2 linked regions of the Flammeovirga agarivorans genome follow. The protein of the gene in region 2 interacts with the protein of the main gene of each other region in a pairwise test. Links are inferred from orthologs where the notes say so. Each region holds a gene or a part of one and is shown on either strand. Other genes may lie near its edges.

Evidence for each region.
Region 1: the proteins of sucC (region 2) and sucD interact in binary tests that used the Escherichia coli proteins (3 or more experiments, as listed by UniProt). The link is inferred for Flammeovirga agarivorans from one-to-one orthologs.

Annotation. Positions count from the first base shown.
Region 1 is NZ_JABAIL010000002.1:1,007,545-1,010,754, reverse strand. Bases 40-2,914 are described here. They hold sucD (succinate--CoA ligase subunit alpha), read right to left. Parts: upstream 1,979-2,914; coding sequence 1,100-1,978; downstream 40-1,099. Other genes in these bases: HGP29_RS08805 (C1 family peptidase), read left to right, coding at 2,472-2,914; yidD (membrane protein insertion efficiency factor YidD), read left to right, coding at 2,153-2,374; HGP29_RS08820 (OmpA family protein), read left to right, coding at 279-1,019; HGP29_RS08825 (OmpA family protein), read right to left, coding at 40-95. Also shown: more of HGP29_RS08825, read right to left, coding at 1-39; more of HGP29_RS08805, read left to right, coding at 2,915-3,210. UniProt on the Escherichia coli protein: Succinyl-CoA synthetase functions in the citric acid cycle (TCA), coupling the hydrolysis of succinyl-CoA to the synthesis of either ATP or GTP and thus represents the only step of substrate-level phosphorylation in the TCA.
Region 2 is NZ_JABAIL010000004.1:381,248-384,484, reverse strand. Bases 188-3,089 are described here. They hold sucC (ADP-forming succinate--CoA ligase subunit beta), read right to left. Parts: upstream 2,283-3,089; coding sequence 1,092-2,282; downstream 188-1,091. Other genes in these bases: topA (type I DNA topoisomerase), read right to left, coding at 2,619-3,089; lpxK (tetraacyldisaccharide 4'-kinase), read right to left, coding at 188-1,002. Outside these bases: HGP29_RS14460 (arginine-tRNA-protein transferase), read left to right, coding at 1-36; more of lpxK, read right to left, coding at 4-187; more of topA, read right to left, coding at 3,090-3,237. UniProt on the Escherichia coli protein: Succinyl-CoA synthetase functions in the citric acid cycle (TCA), coupling the hydrolysis of succinyl-CoA to the synthesis of either ATP or GTP and thus represents the only step of substrate-level phosphorylation in the TCA.

The sequences.
Region 1 (3,210 bases), on a different replicon or contig from region 2:
ATAATTGAGATTTTTTGACTGCCAAAAAGTGAATTTGACGTAAGAGCAAAGGCTAAAAAGCAAAAAAAAGATAGGATTTTATATGAGTTAAACATTATCATTTATGGAGTCTGACTTATTTAAGCTTTCTTTTTTACCGTCTTTGGAAGATTTGAGAAAAGGCTGAATTGTAATAACTTGAGTAAGAAAATTTTATATATTACACAACTTATTATATTAACATACGTTATAAGTTTGTATATTTGACTTTGACTTCAAAATTATCCTATACCTAAAAAATGGTACTTTCTGTTATGCGATTTTCTCATTGTTATTATAGAAGAGCCCTACTTTTATGTGTTGCGTTGCTATCATCTTTTGCCTTAACTGAAGCTTCCAACAAAGAATTTACACTCAAAGGAATTTACGTTGATAGTGACAACGGGAATACCATTGAGGGCGTAAAGGTTTGCATTCAAAATATCAAAAGTGGTGCCAAGACTACGATCTATACCGACCAAAATGGACAGTTTGTGATTACTCTAGAAGGAGAGGCAGAGTTTAAAGTATATGGTACAAAACCATTGTATTTTGATCAAGAAGAACATAATCTGACAACTATAGGTCTAACAGACGAAGAAATTATTGAAATGTCTTTTGCTATCGAAGAAGTACATTTTAATACACTTTATACATTGACGAACTTAGAGTTCGAAATCAATAGTCATTTTAATGTCATCAATGGTGAAGAACAAATCACTTTCCTATCTGATTTATTAAGAACAAATCCAGATGTTAAGGTGACCATTCGAGTACACTCTGATTCAAGAGGTGCAGATATCTATAATAAAGAAATGACACAAAAGAGGGCAGATTATTTAAGAGAAGTCTTGATGTCCAAAAAAGTAGCTGCTTCAAAAATAGACGCTGAAGGAATTGGTGAGGAAGAATTACTTAATGATTGTGGAAATGGTATTAAGTGTTCAGCAGGAAAACATTTAGAAAATAGAAGAATAGAGTTTATTCTTAGTAAAGGGTAAATCAAAAAAATATATTTAATTCAATAAAAAAGACCTTGATTCAAAAATCAAGGTCTTTTTTCATGTGCAGAAACTAGTAATTAAGCTTCTACTAATAATTTTGCAAGTGTTTCTCCGATATCAGCAGGAGACTTAGAAACAGCGATACCACATTCTTCCATGATACGCATTTTTGCTTCAGCTGTATCCTCAGCGCCGCCAACGATAGCTCCAGCATGTCCCATTCTTCTACCTTTTGGTGCAGTTTGACCAGCGATGAAACCTACAACCGGCTTAGGGTTGCCTTGTTCTTGGATCCACTTAGAAGCTTCAGCTTCATAGTTACCACCAATTTCACCAATCATTACGATAGCATCAGTGTCAGGGTCAGCCATTAGTAACTTAACAGCTTCTTTAGTAGATGTTCCAATAATTGGATCACCACCAATACCGATAGCTGTTGAAATTCCGTAACCCGCTTTTACGATTTGGTCTGCAGCTTCATAAGTTAAAGTTCCTGATTTAGAAACGATACCTACTTTACCTGGCTTGAAGATGAAACCTGGCATAATTCCTACTTTAGCTTCGCCTGGAGTAATTACACCCGGACAGTTTGGTCCGATAAGAGTAACGTCTTTGTCTGCTAGGTAGTTTTTCGCTTTAACCATGTCTGCAACTGGGATACCCTCAGTAATTGCAATAATTACTTTGATACCAGCATCTGCAGCTTCCATAATCGCGTCTGCAGCAAATGCAGGAGGAACGAAAATGATAGAAACATTGGCACCTGCTTGTTCTACCGCATCAGATACAGTATTGAATACAGGACGATCTAGGTGAGTTTGACCTCCTTTACCAGGAGTTACACCACCTACTACATTTGTGCCGTAAGCAATCATTTGCTCGGCATGAAAACTGCCCTCAGATCCAGTAAATCCTTGAACAATTACTTTTGAGTCTTTATTGACCAATACACTCATGGTTGTGTTGGTTATTTGTTAGTAAATATTAATATTACCTTTTCGGTTGCAATTTATACAATTAGATTGTCAAAGTGAACAAAGATCATTCTTTTTCTTTGAAATTATCATTGTATAGTCGCTATATATGCGAAAATACGATTTTTAGTACAACTTATACCCGAATAAGCAAATATGAAAAAGGTTTTAACGCAGTTTTTTGTGATTTTAGTGAGAGGTTATCAATTATTAATCTCTCCTTATACTCCATCTTCTTGCAGATATACTCCGACTTGTTCTGAGTATACAATACAAGCTTTGAAAAAGCATGGTTTAATTAAAGGAGGAAAGTTAGCGATCAAGCGAATTAAAAGCTGTCATCCTTGGGGAGGAAGTGGGTATGATCCAGTGCCTTAACTTTTTTTGTGTTAATGATTAGAATTTAAGCTAACGTTTTTGTATTTTTAGTCTTATATCCATTAAATGTGATTATTTTATAGAAAAATATAAATAAATGAAGATTCTTTCGTTCAAAAACGTAATTGCTTCAGTTTTATTAGCCAGCGCATCAACATTGGGAGTAGTAGCCCAAGACAATTTGGTAGATGGGACTAAATTAAAAGTAGTTAACCAAGTCAAAACCACACCTGTAAAAAGCCAAGGAAGAACAGGTACATGTTGGAGTTTCTCAACAACGTCATTCATTGAGTCAGAATTAATGAGAAAAGGGAAGGGGGAATACGACCTTTCTGAAATGTACTTTGTAAGAAACACTTACCCTGTTAAAGCAGATAAATATGTTCGTCGTCAAGGGAAAACTCAATTTGGCGAAGGAGGATTAGCTCATGATGTCATGAACATTATTAAAGAGAACGGTTTTGTTCCTAATAATGTCTATGATGGAAAAGGTGGAAGCAAAGGTGGATATGATCATCAGGAACTTTTTGGTGTAATGGAAAGTATGTTGAAGACATTAGCTTCTTCAAAAACAGTTTCTCCAAAATGGAAAAATGCATTAGAAGCAGTATTGGATGCCTACATGGGAGCAACACCAACATCTTTTGAGGTAGATGGCAAATCGTATACACCTCAGCAATTTGCTGATGAAATGGATTTCAATCCAAGCGATTACATTGAGTTAACATCATTCACTAATTTTGACGATTATTCTCCATGTGTCTTAGAAATACCTGATAACTGGTCAAATGGTATATATTATAACTTACCACTTGCAGACCTGGAAAGAGTTATGG
Region 2 (3,237 bases):
TATTTAGTTGAGCAAGGAGTTAATACAATGAAATAATTCATCTTCTTGATCAAATAGAACCTTTGGTAAGATAGGCATCACAATAAATTTCAATTCTGATTTTGTTGTGATGTCTTTTAATTTTACTGCATCTTTTTCTGTGATCACAACTGTTGAACCTTTAGGTAACTCATTCTCGATTCTCTCTATTGTTTTCTCAGTAAATGAATAATGATCTCTAAATTTATAATGCTTACTAATACTTGAATATTTTTCAACTTCTCTAATTAGTGGGTTTGGATTTGCAATACTCGTCAATAAAATCACTTCATCCGGCAAATTTACTTTCTTCTGATTATGTAGACTGTATGGTTCACCATAATAGATTGAAGTAAAGAAAACATTCCCTTTTGAGTATTTCTTTGATTGAGAAATAAACTCTTCTCTATTAGATTGATCAAAACTCTCCTCATCTACCTTAGTGAAAATGATGATCTGAGCTCTTTCTGCACCTTCTCTTCTTTCCCTTAATCTTCCATAAGGAAGAACATGATCTTGAAAAAATGGCTTACTAGAATCAGAGAGCATAATATTCACATTTCTTCCTATTGCCCTATGTTGGTAGGCATCATCAAGAATAATTAATTCTGTGTTTTCAAAAAAGGGAACACCCATTACTCTTTGTTCAGAAACTACAACTTCAACATCATCGTATTTAGAATGATATTGCATCGGCTCATCTCCAATTTCTTTTGCAGTAGAGCTCTCATGGGCTCTTATGGGCCCTTTCGTTTTACGGCCATAACCACGACTCAGGACTCCTACTTTCTTATTTTCTGAATAATACTGAATTAGAAACTCTACAAAAGGTGTTTTACCAGTACCTCCTACAGATAAATTTCCAACAGAAATAATTGGCAAATCAAAATTGAATGTTTTTGATGCATTATTATCATAAGACTTATTTCTTTGATAAGTTATAGCATCATATATCACAGATAAGGGTTTCAATAGAAAATTCATACTCAAAAATAAAAAAAGCAGCTGAGTAATTATTACTACTCAACTGCTTTAATAAAAATTCACAAGAAGTGAACCTAGTATATTTTAAATTAAGCTAATGCAGCCTTTACTTTTTCAGCAGCCTCAGACAATGTAATTGCAGATACTACTTTAAGACCAGACTCATCAATAATTTTTGCTCCTTCTTCAGCGTTAGTACCTTGAAGACGTACAATAATTGGCACATTGATATCACCAATGTTTTTGTAAGCTTCAACAACACCGTTTGCAACTCTATCACAACGTACGATACCACCAAATACATTGATAAGGATAGCTTTTACGTTAGGATCTTTAAGGATGATACGGAAACCAGCTTCTACAGTAGTAGCGTTTGCTCCACCTCCAACATCAAGGAAGTTAGCAGGATCACCACCTGAAAGTTTAATCATATCCATAGTTGCCATTGCTAGACCAGCACCGTTTACCATACAGCCTACGTTACCGTCTAATTTTACATAGTTCAAACCAGATCCACCAGCTTCAACTTCTGTAGGATCTTCCTCAGTTACGTCACGCATTTCTGCAATGTTCTTATGACGGTATAAAGCGTTATCATCGATACCTACTTTAGCGTCAACAGCCATAACTTGATCATCTGAAGTTTTGAACACAGGGTTGATTTCAAACATTTCAGAATCAGTATCAACGTAAGCATTGTAAAGAGCAGTAACGAATTTCACCATCTCTTTGAATGACTTACCTGAAGTTCCTAAGTTGAAAGCAATTCTTCTTGCTTGGAAACCTTGAATACCTACTGCTGGATCGATTTCTTCTTTGAAGATAAGTTCTGGAGTTTTCTCAGCAACTTCCTCAATGTCCATACCACCCTCAGTAGAGTACATGATCATATTTTTACCTGTAGCTCTGTTTAATAATACAGAGATATAGTATTCTTTAATTTCTGATTCACCTGGGTAGTAAACATCTTGTTGAATCATGATCTTGTTTACTTTCTTACCCTCAGGACCTGTTTGAGGAGTAACTAATTGCATTCCGATGATTTGCTCTGAAAGAGTTTTCACCTCGTCCATGCTCTTAGCAACTTTTACTCCACCGCCTTTACCACGGCCGCCTGCATGAATTTGAGCTTTTACAACCCAAAAGTTTGTTCCTGTTTCTTCAGTAAGTTTTTTTGCAGCTTCAACTGCTTGTTCTGGAGTGTCTGCTACATAACCTGCAGGAACTTTTACTCCGTACTCCTTAAGGATGCTTTTCGCTTGGTATTCGTGAATATTCATGATATTAGACCCGTTGGGCGCACAAGTTTGTTTTGTGTATTGCTACTTGATTATACTTTATGATTTACATCATTAAAGTTTGGTATTACAATTCTAAATAAAATAAAACAAAAGTCAAATTTGCATACACGAATAAGCGATATTGAAATTTATACTTCAAAAAAAATATTACGCTTAAAACATTGTAATAACACTGATAATCAACCAGTAAACGTATTTAAACACTAACAAATGTTCGAAATGCAGTTTTTTATGACTTTATTATTTTAACGAAGTTTTTTTTACAAAAAAGGTGATTTGAATACACAAATCACCTTTTTTAATTTTATCATTTGACTACTTTTTAGTTGTAGTCTTCTTCTTTGCTGTTGTTTTCTTAGCGGCAGTCTTTTTAGCTGGAGCTTTTTTAGCAGGTTCTTTCTTAGCAGCTGCTTTACCCTTAGCTTTAGGTGCTGGAGCTTCCTCTATGATTTTCTTAACTTCCTCATAAGTTAACTCTTCCGCTTTTTCTTTTAACTCTTTTGGAATTTTTACGTTTTGCTTACCGTATTTTATGTAAGCACCCCATCTACCATTTAGTAATTGTAGATCTTCCTCTTCCTCAAAAGTTTTAATTAATTTTTTGGCATCCGCTTCTCGTTTTGCCTTAATTAATTCGATAGCTGTTTCTAATTCAACTGTTTCTGGAGCGTATTCTTTCCCTAAAGAAACAAATTTACCATCATGTCTAATATATGGGCCAAAACGACCAATGGCTGCTACAACTACTTTATCTTCGAATTTACCAAGAGTTCTTGGTAGTTTGAATAATTCTAGAGCATCTTCAAGAGTAATCGATTCTAAATATTGCCCTTTTCTTAAAGAAGCAAATTTCTTCTCTTCATCTTCTTGATCTCCTATTTGAACAATAGGACCAAAACGACCTAATCTAGTAATGACTGGCTTACCTGTTTGA